3 regions of the Micromonospora sp. NPDC048871 genome follow, and region 3 is predicted to be linked to each of the others. Evidence: riboswitches for the same ligand, from Rfam matches in the RefSeq annotation. Region 3 holds a riboswitch; each other region holds the start of a gene.
What was found. Region 3 has a riboswitch for cyclic di-AMP ahead of ACGFIK_RS16870 (C39 family peptidase). Riboswitches for the same ligand answer to the same signal wherever they lie in the genome.
Positions count from the first base shown of each region.

Region 1: linked by a shared signal. The riboswitch ahead of ACGFIK_RS10180 (NlpC/P60 family protein) and the one ahead of ACGFIK_RS16870 (C39 family peptidase) in region 3 are both predicted to bind cyclic di-AMP.
Region 2: linked by a shared signal. The riboswitch ahead of ACGFIK_RS22170 (hypothetical protein) and the one ahead of ACGFIK_RS16870 (C39 family peptidase) in region 3 are both predicted to bind cyclic di-AMP.

Region 1 is NZ_JBICUM010000003.1:262,202-268,694, forward strand. It holds gene ACGFIK_RS10165 (zinc metalloprotease) at 1-776, shown strand, start outside; gene ACGFIK_RS10170 (pyridoxamine 5'-phosphate oxidase family protein) at 844-1,389, opposite strand; gene dcd (dCTP deaminase) at 1,465-2,043, shown strand; gene ACGFIK_RS10180 (NlpC/P60 family protein) at 2,046-3,032, opposite strand; cyclic di-AMP (ydaO/yuaA leader) riboswitch at 3,100-3,233, opposite strand; gene ACGFIK_RS10185 (NlpC/P60 family protein) at 3,407-4,405, opposite strand; gene ACGFIK_RS10190 ((Fe-S)-binding protein) at 4,674-6,493, opposite strand, start outside.
Region 2 is NZ_JBICUM010000011.1:134,747-141,239, reverse strand. It holds gene ACGFIK_RS22175 (carbonic anhydrase) at 201-899, shown strand; gene ACGFIK_RS22170 (hypothetical protein) at 956-1,969, opposite strand; cyclic di-AMP (ydaO/yuaA leader) riboswitch at 1,973-2,104, opposite strand; gene ACGFIK_RS22165 (YibE/F family protein) at 2,271-3,650, opposite strand; gene ACGFIK_RS22160 (metal-sensitive transcriptional regulator) at 3,975-4,271, opposite strand; gene ACGFIK_RS22155 (cation transporter) at 4,393-4,602, shown strand; gene ACGFIK_RS22150 (hypothetical protein) at 4,635-5,585, shown strand; gene ACGFIK_RS22145 (heavy metal translocating P-type ATPase) at 5,597-6,493, shown strand, end outside.
Region 3 is NZ_JBICUM010000006.1:306,393-312,885, forward strand. It holds gene ACGFIK_RS16850 (bifunctional cytidylyltransferase/SDR family oxidoreductase) at 1-1,306, shown strand, start outside; gene ACGFIK_RS16855 (CDP-glycerol glycerophosphotransferase family protein) at 1,340-3,037, shown strand; gene ACGFIK_RS16860 (hypothetical protein) at 3,154-3,375, shown strand; gene ACGFIK_RS16865 (alpha/beta hydrolase) at 3,386-4,129, opposite strand; gene ACGFIK_RS16870 (C39 family peptidase) at 4,237-5,094, opposite strand; cyclic di-AMP (ydaO/yuaA leader) riboswitch at 5,323-5,464, opposite strand; gene ACGFIK_RS16875 (hypothetical protein) at 5,765-6,493, opposite strand, start outside.

The DNA.
Region 1 (6,493 bases), on a different contig from region 3:
AGAGCCAGGTCCTCCAGCGGGAGGCCGAGTTCGCCGACCTGCTCCAGGAGCGGGCCAAGCGGGTCGGCCAGCGTTCCCTCGGCACCCAGGCCGCCGCCGCGTCGGTCACCATCCCGGTCGTGGTGCACGTGATCCGCAGGGACACCACCCGGGCCGGCGGAAACATCCCCGACTCGATGATCCAGTCTCAGATCAACGTGCTCAACCAGGCCTTCAGCGGGGCGTCCGGTGGGGCGGCGACCGCCTTCGCCTTCCAGTTGCAGAGCATCAACCGGGTCACCAACACCTCCTGGTACCCGATCCGGCAGGGCACCACCGCCGAGCGGCAGATGAAGACCCAGTTGCGGGTCGGCGGCAAGAACACCCTGAACATCTACCTGGGGGCGCTGAGCAACAACCTGCTCGGTTGGGCGACCTTCCCGCAGCGCACGCTCAACAGCATGGACGGGGTGGTGGTGCTGAGCGAGTCGCTGCCCGGCGGCACGGCCACCAACTACAACCAGGGCGACACCGGCACCCACGAGGTCGGTCACTGGCTGAACCTGTACCACACCTTCCAGGGCGGCTGCTCCGGCTCGGGTGACCAGGTCTCGGACACCCCGGCGGAGGCTTCCCCGGCCAGCGGCTGCCCGACCGGTCGGGACACCTGCTCCGCCCCGGGCCTCGACCCGATCACCAACTTCATGGACTACTCGTACGACTCCTGCATGTACCAGTTCACGGCGGGCCAGGCCAGCCGCATGATCAGCGCCTGGAACACCTACCGAGCCGCCTGACGCGAGCCCTTCGGCACGTACCGCCTCCGGTGCCGGTCCCGTTCGACGGGGCCGGCACCGGCTGGTGTCAGGCCGCGCAGCGGGCGCGGCGGGCGGAGTGGGCCGCCAGGGAGGCGGGCCGCTGGGCCTGGGGGGCGGTGGTCGCCGGGTCGAGCCAGACCTGGACGGCCGGCACCCCGCCGTGCTCGCCGGGCACCTCGGGGTTGGCGTGCCCACGGCGGCTGAGCATCGCCACCTCGATCGTGAACTCGAACAGCCGCCAGTCGACCTGGGGCGCGGCGCGGGCGGCGAGCGCCAGGCGGGCCACGGTGGCGTCGTCCGTCACCGGCCAGGCCCGACCGGCGAGGTATGCCTCGTCGTCGCTCTCCTCGGGCGGGAAGGAGTGCAGGGCGTAGCGCCCGTCGCGTTCCAGGTCACGCCGCTTCGGAGAGTCGATCACGAAGCAGTAGAGACCGTCATCGGTGATCACCGGGGAGACCGGGTGCACCCGGGGCCCGCCGTCGGGGCGGACCGTGGCCAGGTAGCCGAAGCCCGGGCCGTACTGCTGCATGAGGAGGCGGATCGCGTCGGCGAGTCGGGGCTCGTCGGCGGCGAAATCGGACCAGGAAGCCATGCCGACATCTTATCGAACATACGTTCTAGTCAGGTAGCGCGACACGCAGGTCAGCCATATCGGTATGGTGTGGCGATGCTGCTCTCCGACCGCGACCTGGTCTCCGAGATCAAGGCGGGCACCCTCGCGCTGGAGCCTTTCGAGCCCACCTTGGTGCAGCCCTCCAGCATCGACGTACGCCTGGACAAGTTGTTCCGGGTCTTCAACAACCACCTCTACACCCACATCGACCCGGCGACCCGGCAGGACGACCTGACCTCCCCGGTGGAGGTGCCCGACGGCGAGCCCTTCGTGCTGCACCCGGGCGAGTTCGTGCTCGCCTCCACCCTGGAGGTCATCTCCCTGGGTGACCAGCTCGCCGGTCGACTGGAGGGCAAGTCAAGCCTGGGTCGGCTGGGTCTGCTCACCCACTCCACCGCGGGCTTCATCGACCCCGGCTTCTCCGGGCACGTCACGCTGGAGCTGTCCAACGTGGCGAACCTGCCGATCACCCTCTGGCCCGGCATGAAGATCGGTCAGCTCTGCATCTTCCGGCTCTCCTCGCCGGCCGAGCACCCGTACGGGTCGGCCGTCTACGGTTCCCGCTACCAGGGCCAGCGCGGCCCGACCCCGAGCCGGGCCTGGCAGAACTGGCGCACCTGGCCGACCCGCTGACCTCAGCCGGGCCGACCGAAGCTGTGGACGGGGCTGCTCTCCATCCGTTTCATCTTCACCGGCTGACCGGCGCGGGAGGCGTGCACCACCCAGCCGTCGCCGACGTACATGCCGACATGGTGCAGATCCCGGTAGTAGAAGACCAGGTCACCCGGGCGTAGGGCGCTACGGGCTACCGACCGGGTCACCTGACGCTGCCGGGCCGCGTTGTGCGGCAGGGCCACCCCGGCCCGCGCCCACGCGGCGAGCATCAGACCGGAGCAGTCGTACGCGTAGGGTCCCTCAGCACCCCAGGAGTACGGCTTGCCGATCTGGGCGCAGGCGAACTTCACCGCCACCCCGGCCGCCCCGCCCGGATAGTCGGCCGGACAGGGCGCGGGCCGCAGCGGGCCGCCACCACCCCGGCCGTACGCCCGCAGTCGCAGCCGCTGCAACCGGTCGATCTCGGCGTCGATCTGGCGTCGCTTCCCCGCGAGTGCGACCTCCGTCCGGGTCAACTCGCCGATGGCCACGTCCAGCCGGGCCTTGGCGGCGGCGAGTTCGTCGCGTAGCGCGGCAGCCTGTCGTACGGCCTGCTGCTGGTGGTGGGCGTACCGGTCGAGCAGGCCGATCTGCTCCACGGCCTCGCCGGGGGATCTGCTGCCCAACAGCGCGTTGACGGCACCGACAGTGTCACCCATGTACGCCCGTGCCGCCAGGGCGCCTACCTGGCTCATCGCCTCGTCGACCTGGCGCTGGAGGGGGGCGATGCGGGCGGCCAGGGAGTCCGCCTCCCGGCGCTTGCCGGCCAGATCCTGCCGGGTGGCGTTGTGCCGTTCGATGAGTGGTTCCAGCCGGTTCCAGTCCGCGTCGATCCGGCGCTCGATGGCGTCGACGGACGGGTCGGCGTGGGCCGCCGTGGCGCCGCCGGTGAGGATGACGGCGGTCGCGGACAGGGCGGCTAGTGCGGTGGTGCAGCGGTACCAGTGAGATCGCGGCGCAGCCGTCACCGGGCCGGGCGTCATCGCCCGGGGGGACGGTGGCCGCGGGGCATGGTGTGCCACCGGGCTCCCAACTCCTTCTTCCCCATACCGCCTACCGGGTTAGCTGACGGGTTCGGGCGGGAAGGGGGCGCCCTACCGCGCGGATCGCGGATTCACCCCGGGTACCTGGGTCCCCGGCTCGCACAGGCGACTCGGCGGTGTCGGACCGTCACCGCCCCGGGTGGGCTGAACTGCCATCGGGCCGACAATTGCCCAGCTTAGGGACGACCTCCGTCGATACACAACAGATCCACGCCGTGACGCAGGGTGTCCAGATCCGACACAGAGCAGGGCCCCCGATCTCTTGACCGGGGGCCCTGCCGATGTTCCTGTGCGATCCCTCAGCCGGGTCGACGGAAGCCGGCGATCGGCATGGTGGTGATCGGAGAAACGTTCACCGGTTTACCCGCTCTGGGCGCGTGCACCATTTGATTGTTGCCCAGATAGAGGCCGACGTGACTGAGGTCACTGCGGAAGAAGACCAGATCGCCGGGGCGGGCTTCGGCCCGGGAGATGGCCTTGCCCTCGTTCCACTGCGCGCCGGTGAAGTGCGTCAGGTAGATGCCGGCGGCCTTGTACGCGTACTGGGTGAGGCCGGAGCAGTCGAACGAGTTCGGGCCGGTGGCACCCCAGACGTACGGCTTGCCGACCTGGGCGCAGGCCACCCGGATGGCGGTCCGGGCCGCCTCGCTGACCACCCCGTTGATGGTCGGGCAGTTGGTGGTCTTGACCGTGGTCACCGGCAGGGACCGCTCAAGCTGCTTGATCTTGGTGTCGATCTGCTTCTTCTTCGCCGCCAGCTGCTTTTCCTTGGTTTCCTGGTCGGCGATCAGCGCGTCGAGCTTGGCCTTCTGGTCGTCGTACTTCTTGCGGACCTTCATCACGCCCTCGAGCTGCTGCCGCTCGTACGCGGCCAGCCGCTCCAGCAGGGCCATCTGCTCGCCCAGCATGTCCGGCTTGGCGTTCAGCAGCACCGCCCCGAGTTCCTGGGAGGGCCCGTTGACGTAGTACCGGGAGGCCAGGTCGGCCACCCGGTTCATGGCCAGCTCGGCCTCCAGGGCCAGGGGCTGGATCTTCTTCTGCAGGTCGCTGGCCTTCTTGCGGTTGACCTTCAGCTGCGACCGCACCTTGTTGTACTGCTCGATGGTGGGCTCAAGCTGCTGCCACTGCTTGTCGATCTGGCGCTCGATCTCCTCCACGGAGGGTTCCGCGTACGCGGGGGCGGCGATCAGGCCGGCACCGACCGCGGCGGCGGCCACCAGCACGACCAGGCGGTGCGCAGCTCTCCGTAGGCCACCTGGACGACGCGGCCATCCGGGCACAGGACGATGGAGGGGCATGGTTGCCACCGACAGCGACTCCTTTGCAGCCGACCGCCGGGCGTCCCGCGAGCGGTTGAGGGGCGAGACAGACGACCCGCGGCGGTCGGTGCCCAACATTAGGGAAGGCGCGGTGTGGAATCAAGGCGACCAACGGTCGATTCACGTTTGCGCAACCAACCGCACACAAAGGGTGTCGATCATTTCGTTATAGTCACGCACGTCAATTAGAAAAATGAGGTACGGCGGGCCACATCGGCCCGCCGTACCTCGTACGGTCACGTGCTGGTCAGCCGGCGACCGGCTCGCTCTCCTCGACGCCCCGACCCTGCTCGGGCCGGACCGACCGCAGTAGGACGCTCGCCACATCGACCACCTCGACCTGCTCGCCGGCGCCCTTGCCGTTCACCCCGTCGGTGAGCATCGTCGAGCAGAACGGGCAGCCGACCGCGATGGTCCGCGCCCCGGTCGACATGGCCTCCTCGACCCGGTCCACGTTGATCCGCTTGCCGATCCGCTCCTCCATCCACATCCGGGCGCCACCGGCACCGCAGCAGAAGGAACGCTCACTGTTCCGCGGCATCTCGGTGATCTCGGCGCTTACCGCGCTACCCAGCACCTCGCGCGGCGGGGTGAAGATCCGGTTGTGCCGCCCCAGGTAGCACGGGTCGTGGTAGGTGACCCCGCCGTCGACCGGCTGCACCGGGGTGAGCTTGCCGGTGGCGACCAGGTGGGCCAGCAACTGGGTGTGGTGCACCACCTCGAACTCCCCGCCGAGCTGGCCGTACTCGTTGCCCAGGGTGTTGAAGCAGTGCGGGCAGGTCGCGACGATCTTGCGCTTGGCCTTCTCGCGGCCCTCGAAGGCCTCGTTGAGGGTCTCCACGTTCTGCTGGGCGAGCATCTGGAAGACGAACTCGTTGCCGATCCGGCGGGCCGGGTCACCCGAGCAGGTCTCGCCCTCACCGAGGATGGCGAAGGAGACCCCGGCCTCGTTCAGCAGGGTGGCCACCGCCCGGGTGGTCTTCTTGGCCCGGTCCTCGAAGGCACCGGCACAACCCACCCAGAACAGGTACTCGAAGTCCTCCACCTCGCCGACCCGGGGAACCTCGAAGTCCAGACCCTTGGTCCAGTCCTCCCGGGTGTTCTGCGGGGCACCCCAGGGGTTGCCCTTGTTCTCCAGGTTGCGCAGCATCACCCCGGCCTCGGAGGGGAAGCTGGACTCGATGAGCACCTGGTAACGCCGCATGTCGACGATGTGGTCGATGTGCTCGATGTCCACCGGGCACTGTTCGACGCAGGCGCCGCAGGTGGTGCAGGACCAGAGCACGTCCGGGTCGATCACACCGCCGGCCTCGGCGTCGCCGATCAGGGGCTTGTCCGCCTCGGCCAGGGCCAGCACGTCTAGGTGGGCCAACTGGGCCGCGGTGGCCTTCTCCTCACCGGTGAGGTCCTTGCCGCCACCGGCCAGCAGGTAGGGCGCCTTGGCGTACGCGTGGTCGCGCAGGCTCAGCACCAGCAGCTTCGGCGACAGCGGCTTGCCGGTGTTCCAGGCCGGGCACTGCGACTGGCACCGGCCGCACTCCGTGCAGGTGCTGAAGTCCAGCAGGCCCTTCCAGGTGAACTGCTCGACGTGGGCCACCCCGAACTGGTCGGACTCGGGGTCGGCCTCCTCGAAGTCCAGCGGCTTGCCGTCGCTCATCATCGGCCGCAGGGCACCGAGACCGGAGCCGGCCGATCCGGGCTTGCGCTTGAAGAAGATGTTGGGGAAGGCCAGGAAGCGGTGCCAGGCCACGCCCATGGTGACGTTCAGCGAGATCACGATGAGCCAGGTCATCGAGATCGCGATCTTGATCAGGGCGGCCACGCTGACCCCGGACTCCCAGTCCGGCAGCACCGAGCCGACCGCGTGGCTGAGCGGGGTGGCCCAGGTCGGGTACTCGAAGTGGTCCGTGGCCACCTTGAAGCCCCGGATCAGGAAACCCATGATCAGTACGGCGAGGACGATCGCCTCGACGAAGTAGCCCTGCCACATCGTCGACCCGGTGAACCGCGACCGGCGACCGGCCCGGTTCGGCCGGTTGGCCACCCGGATGCCGATCAGCACCAGGA
Region 2 (6,493 bases), on a different contig from region 3:
GTATGGGCCTTTCGGCTTCTCCGGGCCACGCCGTCCGGCCCGAGCACCCTGACCTGCGCGAAGGCAAGTGTTCGGCGATACCTGAAATGCATATCACGCATTGCTTGACGCGGCTTGCAGTGCGTGTGACGGTTGGAGCAGCCCGCGACCAGCGTCGGCCGGGGTGACCAGGCATCCCATGAGCAGCGAGGAGACGCCGGATGAGTCGACCCGGAGCGATCGGAACACACCCAGGGCTGGAGCGTGAACTGCTCACTGCGGATCTTCCGGGTGCCCCGCAGCGGGCGCTGGCCGAGCTGATCGCCGGCAACCGGCGGTTCGTCACCGACACCCCGTGGCATCCGAATCAGAACGCCGGGCGGCGGGCCGCCGTGGCGGCCGAGCAGCATCCCTTCGCGGTGATCGTGGGCTGCTCGGACTCCCGACTGGCCGCCGAGATCATCTTTGATCGTGGGCTGGGGGACCTCTTCGTGGTCCGTACCGCCGGGCACACCATCGGCCCCGAGGTGCTGGGCAGTGTCGAGTACGCGGTGGCCGTCCTGCGTACGCCGTTGGTGGTGGTGCTCGGGCACGACTCGTGCGGTGCCGTGCAGGCGGCCCGGGCGGCCCTGGCCACCGGCAGCACCCCCGCCGGGCACCTGGGCGCGGTGGTGGACGCCGTGGTGCCCAGCCTGCGCCGGGCGGAGGCCGCCGGGGTGGAGGACCTGAACCAGATCGTCGACATCCACATCGCGCAGACCGTGACGGCGATGCTGGAGGCCTCCACCACCCTGGCCGCCGAGGTGTCCGCCGGGCGCTGCGCGGTGGTCGGCATGTCGTACCGGCTGGCCGCCGGGGAGGCCCGGGCGGTGGCCGCGGAGCCCGCCGACCTGGTTGCCACCGCCGCCCTCGCCGCCTGACGACGAGGGCCGTCCTGCCAGCCGGCGGGACGGCCCTCGAAGCGGTGCCGGAGACGCTAGAGCATCGAGACGTGTACGTGGTCGGTGTGGTTCGACGGGCCGCTGTAGGAACTCCATCCGGTCGCCGGGAACCAGATCTGCCGGTTCCAGATCACGTAGTAGACACCCAGCCGGTCGGCGTTACGGACCAGGAAGGCGGCCAGGTTGTTGCCGTAGATCCGGGTGTCGTTGTTGTACCAGGGGCGGAAACCGCTGTTCTGCAACGACCAGTCACAGGCCCGGCCCTTGGGGTGCTCCCACTTGTCACCCGGGCGGTAGCAGCCGACGAACCGGTTGAACCCAGCCCGCTTGACCTCCTTGTACATGTGCAGGGTGCGCGCGGTGATGCAGCCCGAGGTGGTCGGGTCGTCCTGGTTGCACGACTCGGGCTTCCAGCCGCCGTCGGAGGACCGGTTGGGGCCGGGGCGGGCCACCGGGGAGGTAGCGGCCACCAGGCCACCGGTGAGGCCGACCCCACCGACCAGCCGGAGGGACTTCTCCGCGTCGCTCTTCTTGCGGGCCATGTCGTTGGTCAGCTTCTGCTGCTCGCGTACCTCGGCGTCGAGCGCCAGCTTGGCCGTCTCGGCGCGGCGCTTGACCGCGTTGACCTCGGCCAGCTTCTTGCTGTTGACCAGGTTCAGCTCGTCCAGGGCGGAGGCCCGGTGGATGAAGGAGTCCGGCGCGTTGGTCTGCAACAGCATGGCGATCGCGCCGACCCGCCCGGTCCGGTACGACTGGGTGGCGATCTCGGCGACCTGTGGGGCAAGGGCGTCCAGGTCGGCCTCGGCGCGGCGGAGTTCGACGGCCAGCTTGAGCTGCTTCTTCTTGGACTTCTCCAGCTTCGACTTGGCCTTGGTGTAGTCCCGGTTGGTCGCCTCGATCAACTCGTTGAGCATCGGCGGATCGTCGTCGTGACCGGCTGGTTTGGGGGCGTTCGGCGCAGCCGTCGCCGGCAGGGGGCCGGCGAAGACGGCGAACGCGGCGAACACGGCCACCACGGGCGTCAACCAGCGGCGTAGGGGTGCCGTCACTGTCTTCCCTTCCATCGACCGCCGACCGGGTTAGCTGACGGGTTCGGGACGGAAGTGGCCCCTACCGCTTTCGCGGATTCACCCCAGGTACCTGGGTCCCCGGCTCGCCTGGCGGCGATTGGGCGGTGGCACCGCAGGCGCCGGTGCGCGCCTTCGGCGGTGACCGGCAGTGAGGTTACCCGAGAGTCCGTCTGGGCTTCTACGTACCGAACCCGGCGAGATACGTCATTTCGTAATCGCAATGGGTGACGAGCGCCACGCATAGCGACCGATGTGGTCGGCGTGCTCACGTTGAGCAGTGTCACCATGGGGTGTCGGTGCTCCTGTCCGGTTCGGGCCACTCCGAACGGGTGGCGGGGGGTGTGTGACGGGTACGCGGATCGCTGAGAGCCTGCAGGGCCTCGGCCCGGTCCGTAGCCGGCCGGGGGACCCGGGGGCGGCCTTCGCCGACGGCGGCCACCTCGTCGGGGGCGGGGGCCGCGAGGTCCGTCCCGGCGCGCTGCCGACCGGCGGTGGTCACCACCGTGGCCAGGGCGGTGGTCAGGGGTACGGCGGCGATCAGCCCCAGGGTGGCCACCACACTGCGGACGATCTCCTGGGCCAGGAACTCGCTGGTGAGGATCTGCCCCAGGGCGCGGGAGTCGGCCGTCAGCAGGAGCAGCAGGGGCAGCGAGGCACCGGCGTACGCCAGGACGATGGTGTTCACCACCGAGGCGATGTGGGCCCGGCCCACCCGGGTGGCCGAGCGGTACAGCTGGCGGCGGGACAGGTTGGGGTTGGCGTGGGCCAACTCGGTGACCGCCGCGGCCTGGGTGACGGTGACGTCGTCGAGGACCCCCAGCGAACCGATGATGATGCCGGCCAGCAGCAGGCCGTGCAGGTCGACATCGCCCCGGAACATCGACAGGGTGGTGGCGTCCTCGCTGCCGAACCCCGTCAGGTGGGTGGCGTTCGTGGCGGCCAGACCGAGCAGCCCGGTGAGCACCAGGGCGCCGAGGGTGCCGAGTACGGCCACCGAGGTCTGCGCGGACACCCCGTGGGTCAGGTACAGCACCACGAACATGATCAACGCGGCGCCGACGATGGCCACCACCAGGGGCGGCTGGCCGGCGCTGATGCCCGGCAGTACGAAGGTGAGCAGGATGGCGAAGCTGGCCCCCAGCCCGGCCAGGGCCGCCAGCCCGCGCAGCCGCCCGAAGGCCACGATGGCGGCGGCGAAGAGCACCCCCAGCCAGATCAGGGGCATCCCCCGCTGGTGCTCGGCGATGTTGTAGTTGCTGATCGAGGGGTCCTCCGGGTCGATCAGCGAGACCAGGATGACCTCGTCGCCGACGTCCACCGAGGGGGCGCCCGGCCCGGCCGGGATGGGGGTGTCGACCTGCTGACCGGCGTCCGGGCCGTCCTGGACCTGCACCGTGACGGTGCCGCAGGGACCCCCGCCGGTGGTCGGGGTGCCCTCCGGCACGGTGGGGTTGGGCGGGCAGGGTTCGGTGACCACCCGGGTGACCGTGCCCTGGTAGCGGGGCAGGTCGTCGGCGGCCTCCGGGCGGGGGGCGTCGCGGGGCCAGAGCACCAGGGCGGCGATCAACGTGACGAGGAAGAGGGGGACGACCGTCACGATGAGGATCCGCCGCACCCCGGGCGGGGTGGGCGGAGCGGTCCGGCTGTGATCGGCGCCCATTCGCTAGTCTCCCAACGATCTCTTCAGCGGAGTACGTGTCGGCGGGCGAGTCGGTTCAGCCCGGTCGTACGACTGTCGCGGTGGGCGGCCGAGGTGGCCGGAATGTGGCGGACCCGCTGCGTACGGTGATTGCCGGGGTGGGCTCTGACCGGCCGCCGGACAGTGGCGGCGGATGCGGGTGCGCCGCCGGTGGCGGACGCAGGCCGGTGGGCCCGGATGTCGGCAGACCATCGTCTGGGAATCGTAGCCAGCCCGGGATCGGATCGCAGGCCGCGCCCGTTCCTCGGCGGTTCGCGGCCGGCGACCTGGGTGTCGTGGTGGCGTTCAGCCCCGCTTCATCAGGCGGCCCACGGCGGCCATCATCTCGGTGGCCATCTCGTCGGCGCGGCCCTCGACTGCGCCGGTGTGCATGCAGTGCCGGGCGTGCCCGTCGAGCAGGCCCAGGGCGACCTTGTCCAGTGCCGCCTGGATGGCGGAGATCTGGGTCAGCACGTCGATGCAGTAGCGATCCTCGTCGACCATCTTCTCGACGCCGCGTACCTGACCCTCGACCCGGCGAAGCCGGGCTAGCAGTTGGTCCTTGCTGGCGGTGTAGCCACGGATCGGCGCGGGTGTGGTCATGACAACGAGGATAACCTACCCCCGGGGGGTATGTTAGGGTCGGCGTTGGAGATACCCCCCGTGGGTATTCTTCAAGACGCCGGCCGCCTCTCGGCCGGGTCAGGCGGAGGAGGAGAGTTCCATGGTCACCACGACGTACCAGGTGCAGGGCATGACCTGCGGACACTGCGTCGGCGCGGTCAGCGCCGAGGTCACCGCGCTGCCCGGGGTCACCGAGGTAGCGGTCGACCTGGCCACCGGCCAGGTCAAGGTCACCAGCGAACAGCCGCTGGACGACGAGGCGGTCCGCGCGGCCGTCGACGAGGCCGGATACGAACTGGTCGGCGCCTGAGGCGACCGACGGCGGAAACCCGAGGTGCGACCATGAACACAGCGACGAAGCTGACCGGCTTCGCGCTAGGTCTGGTGGCGGTGTTCGGCGCGGCCTACGGGGTAGGTCAGCTGACCGACCCGCCCGCCCCGATCGTCGCCGAGGGCCACCAGGCGGGCGACGGCTCGCACGACACGACCGCACCCGGCCACGACACCCCGGATCCCGGTGGGCACCTGCCGGGCGGGCTGCTCGTCTCCGACCGGGGCTACACCCTGGTGCCGGTCGCCGCCCCCGAGGGCGAGTTCGCCTTCCGGGTCACCGGCCCTGACGGGAAGCCGGTGACCCGGTACGAGGTGAACCACGACAAGCCGATGCACCTGATCGTCGCCCGGCGGGATCTCGGCGGCTTCCAGCACGTGCACCCGGAGATGGCCGCCGACGGCACCTGGCGGGTCGCCTCGCCGTTGAGTTCCCCCGGGGTGTGGCGGGCCTTCGCCGACTTCACCCCGACCGGCGGCGAGGCCCTGACCCTCGGGGTGGACCTGACCGTGCCGGGGGAGTTGACCGAGCAGCCCCTGCCCGCCCCGGCCGGCAGCACCCGGGTCCACGACTACACCGTCGACTTCCACGGCACCCCCCAGCCGGGCGGCAACACCACCCTGACCTTCACCGTCAGCCGGGACGGGGTGCCGGTCCGGAATCTCGAACCGCATCTGGGAGCCTTCGGCCACCTGGTCGCACTGCGCCAGGGGGACCTGGCCTACCTGCACGTGCACCCCGAGGGTCAGCCGGGAGACGGACGGACGGCACCCGGGCCCCAGGTGCGCTTCGGCGCCGAGTTCCCCTCGGCCGGGGCGTACCGGCTCTACCTCGACTTCCGCCACGACGGGGTGGTACGCACCGCCGAGTTCACCGTGCACGTCGGTGACCCGGGCGCCATCCCCAGCCCGGGGGGCCTCATCGCCGACGAGCACGGCACCCCCGGACACGAGCACAACTGACGGGACCAGCGATGACCACCAGCAGCCCGCTGCCCACCGCGACCAACCAGATCGAGCTGTCGATCGGTGGGATGACCTGCGCCGCGTGCGCCGCCCGCATCGAGAAGAAGCTGAACCGGCTGGAGGGGGTGCAGGCCAGCGTCAACTACGCCACCGAGAAGGCCAGCGTCTCCTACCCGGAGTCGCTGACCCCGCAGGACCTGATCGCCACGGTGGAGAAGACCGGCTACCAGGCCAGGCTGCCCGAGCCGCCCGCCGCGGAAGCCACCGGCGAGGAGCCGGTGGACGAGCTGCGGAGTCTGCGTACCCGACTGTGGGTCTCGGTGGCGCTGGCCGTGCCGGTGATCGTGCTGGCCATGGTGCCGGCCTGGCAGTTCACCTACTGGCAGTGGCTGTCCCTGGTGCTGGCCGCCCCGGTCGTGGTCTACGGCGGGCTGCCGTTCCACCGGGCCGCCCTGGTCAACCTGCGACACGGCGCCGCGACCATGGACACCCTGGTCTCGGTGGGCACCCTGGCCGCCTTCGGCTGGTCGGTGTGGGCCTTGTTCCTCGGCACCGCCGGCACCCCCGGAATGACCCACCCCTTCAGCTTCGACATCAGCCGTACCGACGGTGCCGGCAACATCTACCTGGAGGCGGCGGCCGGGGTGACCGCCTTCATCCTCGCCGGGCGGTACTTCGAGGCCCGGTCCAAGCGCACCGCCGGGGCGGCCCTGCGGGCCCTGCTGGAACTCGGCGCCAAGGACGTCTCCGTGCTGCGCGGCGGGGTGGAGCAGCGGATCCCGGTCGAACAGCTCGCGGTGGGGGACCGGTTCGTGGTGCGGCCCGGCGAGAAGATCGCCACCGACGGCAAGGTGGCGGAGGGCTCCTCGGCGGTCGACACCAGCCTGGTCACCGGGGAGTCCGTG
Region 3 (6,493 bases):
GATCGACGAGATCATCGTGCTGATGGCCAGCGGTCACGTCGCCGAGGCCCAGCAGATCGTGAACAAGGCCGGCTTCCGCAAGGTCACCAAGGTCATCGAGGGTGGGGACACCCGCAACGCCACCACCCGCATCGCCCTGGACGCGGTGGGCGAGCAGGACTGCAACATCCTCTTCCACGACGCGGTACGGCCCCTGCTCAGCGGCCGGATCGTGCGGGAGTGCGTGAACGCCCTCTGGACCTACTCGGCGGTCGACGTGGCCATCCCCTCGGCCGACACGATCATCCAGGTCGACGAGAACGAGTGCATCACCGACATCCCGGTGCGATCCACCCTGCGCCGGGGGCAGACCCCGCAGGCCTTCCGCTCCAGCACCATCCGGGAGGCGTACCGGCTGGCCGCCGGGGACCCGAACTTCGCCGCCACGGACGACTGCGGTGTGGTGCTGCGTTACCTGCCCGAGGTGCCGATCAAGGTGATCGACGGCTCGGACGAGAACATCAAGGTCACCCACCCGGTCGACGTGCACCTGGCGGACAAGCTCTTCCAGCTGGCCGCCGCCAAGGTGCCCCGCCTGGCCGACCAGCGCGCCTACGGCGACGAGGTCTCCGGCCGGACGATCGTCGTCTTCGGCGGCAGCTACGGCATCGGCCACGACCTGACCGAGCTGGCCCGGCGCTACGGCGCTCAGGTCTTCCCGTTCAGCCGTTCCAGCACCGGCACCCATGTCGAGCGCCCGGCCGACGTCGAGGCCGCACTGCGGACCGCCTTCGAGGCCACCGGCCGCATCGACCACGTCGTGGTCACCGCCGGCATCCTGGAGAAGGGCGCCCTGGCCGAGATGGACCAAGAGACCATCGACCGGGTGCTCCAGGTCAACTTCGTCGGCCCGGTCACGGTGGCCCGCCAGGCGCTGCCCTACCTTCAGCACACCAAGGGCCAGCTGCTGCTGTACACCTCCAGCTCCTACACCCGTGGCCGGGCGGACTACGCCCTCTACTCGGCGACCAAGGCGGCCCTGGTCAACCTCACCCAGGCCCTGTCGGACGAGTGGGCCGAGCTGGGCGTACGGGTCAACGTGATCAACCCGGAGCGGACGGCCACCCCGATGCGGACCAAGGCCTTCGGCGCCGAGCCCGAGCACACCCTGCTCGCGGCCGAGACCGTCGCCCAGGCCTCCCTGGACGTGTTGATCTCGGATCTGACCGGCCAGGTGATCGATGTGCGCCGCCCGCCGGGCGAGGCCTCGGGTGCCGTGGTGCCGGCCCAGGGCAGCCGCCAGAACAGCAGCGCCCCGGTCTCCTGACCGACCCACGACGACCCGGAAGGCAACACCGAGATGCGTGGTGACCTGGTCAGGAAGCTGGCCGCCCGGGGGCTGGCCACCGGGACGGCAGTCCTGGCGTTCATCGTGGTCGCGCTCACCGGCGCGACCACCTGGGGGCTCGGGCTCTCGCTGCTCGCCCTCGCCGCCACGGTCTGGGAACGTCGGGTCCGCCCCGGAGCCGACGGGGTGGCGGAGACCACTCTGATCGCGGCCGGGGTGCTGGTCGGCTACTCCCGGCAGCTCGACTCCGGTTTCGATGTGGCCCTGACCGGCACGGCCGTGATCCTGCTGGGGCTGATGGTGCTAGCCGGCCCGCTGCGCGAGGCGGGCAACCTGGAGCTGCTCGCGGCCAACCTTCCGGTACGCACCTGGGTACCCCGGATCACCGCCCGCCTGGGTGACATCGTGGCAGGCCTGCTGGCGGTGTTGGCCCTGGCCGCGATGGCGGGACTGCCCGCCACGGTGGCCCTGGCGGCCAGCCTGCTGGCCGGTGCCGCCGTGGGGGCGGTCGCCGGCAAGCTGGTCATGCGGCGACTGCGGCCCGGTGCCGGTGGCTCCCCGGTCACCCGGGAGCTGCGCCGGCGCCAGCCGGAGTTCCTGCTGTACTTCTCCGCTCCCCCCGGCTCGGAGTACCAGGTCACCATGTGGCTGCCGTACCTGGAGCGGATCGGTCGGCCCTTCGTGGTGATGTTGCGGGAGCCGGAGGCGTTGCCGGTCATCGCGGCGAAGACCACCGCCCCGGTGCTCTACTGCCCGACCCTGCGCAGCATGGACGAGGTGCTGGTGCCGAGCCTGCGGGTGGCCTTCTACGTCAACCACGGCGCCAAGAACAGCCACTGCCTGCGCTTCACCCAGCTGACCCATGTGCAGTTGCACCACGGCGACAGCGACAAGGCCTCCAGCGCCAACCCGGTGTCGGCGATCTTCGACCGGATCTTCGTAGCGGGCGAGGCCGCCATCGACCGGTACGCCCGGGCCGGGGTGGACATTCCGGCCGAAAAGTTCGTGGTTGTCGGCCGCCCCCAGGTCGAGGCCATCGAGGTGCGTACCGGCCCGGTCCGCCGCTTGCCGAACCCCACCGTGCTCTACACCCCCACCTGGACCGGGCACCACGCCGACGCCGACTACTGTTCGCTGCCGTTCGCCGAGACCCTGCTGACCCGGCTGCTCGACCGGGGGGCCACGGTGATCGTGCGACCCCACCCGTACACCGCCCACAACCCGGCCTCGGCCCGCCAGTTGGGGCGGCTGCACGACCTGCTGGCCGCCGACCGGACCCGCACCGGCCGCCCGCACCTGTTCGGTGCCGCCGCCGGGGCGTTGACCCTGGCCGAGTCGGTGAACCGCGCGGACGCCCTGATCTCCGACGTCTCTGGGGTGGTGTCCGACTGGCTGCACTCCGGCAAGCCGTACGCGGTCACCGACACCGGGGTCGACGGCGACCGGTTCCTCGAACGGTTCCCACTGGCCGCCGCCGGCTACGTACTGCGTCGGGACCTGACCGAGGTGGACGAGGTGCTGACCCGGCTGCTGGACACCGACCCCCTGGCCGAGGCCCGGTGGGCCACCCGCCGCCGATACCTCGGGGACTTCCCGACCGAGACGTACGCCGAGGGGTTCCTGACCGCCGCCCGGCGCGAGCTGGACCCGCACTGGGCCGCCCCGGCGCCCCGGTCCGCCAGCGACGCCCCGCTCTCCCCCGCCACCTGAGCGACCCCGCCACCTGAGCGACCCCGCCGCCGGGCATCGGCCCGACGGCGGTCGACTCATGGACACAGTGGACTCTGCCCGAGGGTCGCTCGCGGCCCTGTGCTCCAATCAGGGTCATGATTCTCCAGCGCGTCGTCGCCGTCGTTCTGCTGTTCTACTGCTTCGTGGGGATGGTCCTCTCGCGTGTCTACCCGTTCATGGACGACTGGTCCGAACTGGCGGAGACGGCGATCGCGATCAGCAGCGCAGTGGCAGGAGTGCTCGGGGTGGTCCTGTGGTTACGCAAGTCCCCTGAGCAGGCTTCCCCTGAGCAGGCCGGCGACGGCGAACGCCCCTGACCGCGACCGGTCAGCGTACGGCGTCGAGCAGCGCCAGTACGGCCGCCGGATCCTCGACATGGGCGTTGTGGCCGAGGCCGGGCAGGGTCACCACCGGAACCCCGTACTGCTTGAGCTGTGCCTCGGAAACCATCGGATCGTGCTCGCCCCGGGCCAGCAGCACCGGCGCCTCGATCCCGGCCAGCAGGGTGGTCAGGTCGGGCTCACCGACGCCGAAGGCGGCCGGATCCATCGCCAGCCGCCACCGGCCGTCCACCTGCCGCAGCCCGGCCGCCACCGCGGGATCATCCGGGCTCAGCAGGTCGGCCAGGCCGGCGACCCGCAGGTATCGTCGGGCCGCCTCGTCGCGGCTGTCGAACCAGGTGACCGGGCGGGCCGCGAGATCACCGGCGTGGGCCAGTTCCGCCGGGGACCAGACCGCCTTGATGCCGAGCCCGACCACCGCCTCGACCGTGAACGCCCGATTCGCGGCGGCCAACGCCAGACCGACCACCCCGCCGAGGGAGTGGCCCAGCACGATCACCCGATCGCCGGGGTGCAGGCCGGCGGCGACCTGGTCGGCCAGCCCGGCGAAGGAGTACCCCGCCAGCGGCGGCGACCCGCCGTGACCGGCCAGATCCGGCGCCATCCACCGGCCGGGCCAGCGCTCGCTCAGCAGCGGGGCCGAGGGTAGCCACACAGCACCGCTGGCACCCATTCCGTGCAGCAGCAACAGCATCGGCGAACCGTCCCGCCCGCCCGACTCGATGATCATGTCGGGCAGTCTGCCACCGCCCGCACCGGCTCGGCGAGAGCCACGACCGGGATACGACACCGGGCGCCGACCCCACAGGGGTCGGCGCCCGGTACGAAACAGGTCGATCAGGAGGAGTAGCCGCGGGTGGCGGCCCAGTTGGCCAGATCGATCGTGCTCAGCCAGTACGAGTAGTACGAGGGGTCGGCCGAGTCGGCGATCTTGACCATCCGGCCCTCGTCCTCGTAGCCGACCACGGCGACGTAGTGGCCACCCGGGAAGGAGTGCCAGCCCCCGGCGGTGTCCGTGACGCTGCCGGCGACGTTCACCACGACCCCCCGGCCGTCGGAGATGGCCGTGACGACATCGGCCTGAAGCTGATCCATCTGGGCCGGGGTGGCCGCGCCACCGGGAATCATCGTGGTCCGGTACGGGCTGCCCTTGACCATGGCGTTGAGGACCCGGGTGGTGTCCCGGGCCGAGTTGGTGCCCGAGTAGGTGGTGCCGAGCGCAGCGCCCAGGGTCTCCTGGTCCCGGTCGATGCCGGCGGCGCTGAGCGCGTTACGCACCGCTGCCGGGCCGCAGTACCACCCGTTGATCTGGGCCTGGTAGTCGTACGACAGCACCTTCTTCGCCGGGGCCTTCGGCGCGGCCTCCTCGCCGGCCAGGTCCGGGTCCGCCGAGGCGGCCTCCGGCGAGGCGGCGGCGCTGGACGGCGCGCTGCCGGGCTCCGCGCTCGGCGCGGCACTGCTCGGGGCGGCGCTGCTGGGGGCGGTGGCTACCCGGGCCAGGCCACGGGAGGCGGCCGGCTCCTCGCGCAACTCGGCCACCACGGCGGTGGTCTGCGTCTCGGCCGGGTCGTCGATCTGGGTGACCACGGCGCCGGCACCGGCGGCCAGGGCCAACGCCAGCGCCGAGGTGGCCACAAGCTGGTAGGGGCGTTCGGTGGCCAGCCGACGCAGCTGACGCTTGAGGGTGTGCTTCACGAATCCTCCACGGGCTCAGGGGTGGTGTGGCACAGCGGCTCCGGCCATCCGGTGGACACCCGGAGGCGGAGTACGGGGCGGTGCCGTTTCACGGGATGCGCCCGGGGATCGGGCGACTGCGGTGGGCCTGGGTCAGCGCGCGGACAGCGGACCGGCGAGCGCAGGCACCACGGGGCCGTGGAGGCGCAGGAATATCGGGGGGCGCTGATTGTGCTGCACGAGGAAAGGAGCTCCTTCCGACACCGCCGACCGGGTTAGCTGACGGATTCGGGCGGGAAGATCGCCCTACCGCGGGCCGTGGCTCGCGGATTCACCCCAGTGGTGCAGTGGGTCCCCGGTTCGTGAGATCACGATTGAGCGGGTCGGCGCGGCGTCGCCACTTGCGAACGGTGACCGCACCGGACGGGCCGACATTACTGTGCGTTACAGCTCCTGCCAAGGCCGCCCTGAGCTGCCTAAACCTTCTCGCAGCCTAAATTTTTCGGGTACCGGGGAACTGTCGTCGCTCAATGGGACTCCGGGTCAGGAGGGCACCGCCGGTCGACAACAGGACCCGAGGTTGGCAAAGCCCCGGAAATTACGCCCGGCATTCGATGTCTGCCCTCCGATGACCGATTCGGCGATGACTGTGACCGGGGTCACCGAATAAATGGGAAAAAGAGCCTCCGACTCAACCGGCCCGGGCCACCCGCCAGCGCGCCACGGCTCCCTGAGGGCCGAGGACGACCCGGGGTGAGGTCGGCAGCGGGTACGCCCGCGTCCGCTGCGCTGCGGCGTACGCCTCGGTCGACAGCGCCCGAGCCGCGTCGACGGCCAGTTCCGCGGCCCGCCAGGCCTCGCGCTCCTGCTGCCGAGCCGCCTGATAAGCCGCCTGACGCCCGTCGCGTACCACCCGGGCCAGGAAGATCTCCTGCTCGGCGGGGTGACGTCGGGGATCCCAACCGGCCCGGTGCGCCAGGGCGTCGGTGAGCTGCCGGGCCGACAGATCACCCCGCCAGTACGCCGTCATCGCGGCGTGGCGCAGCCAGCGTTCCCTGGCGGCGTACTCGGTGGGGGTGTGGGGCGTACCGGGGGTGGGCAGCGCGCCGGCGGCGGCCAGTCGTCGGGCGGCGGTCTCCGCCTCGTCGTACGCGGCCCAGGCCCGGTCGAGTTCCGTCTGGGCACGCTGCCACGCCTCCCGGCGGCGGGCGGCGTTCTGGGCGGCCCCCGCCGCGGCCACGGCCACCTCGCCGGCATAGCGCCGCAGGTCCACGGCGGCGGGATCCTCCTCGGAGGGGGCCGGGTCCCGGTCGGTCGAGGGGGCCGGTTCGGGTCGGGCCACCAGCACGGTGAGCACACCCAACGCGAGCACCAGCAGCACCGACCAGATGGCGGCGGCTCGGGGGACGTCGATCAGGAA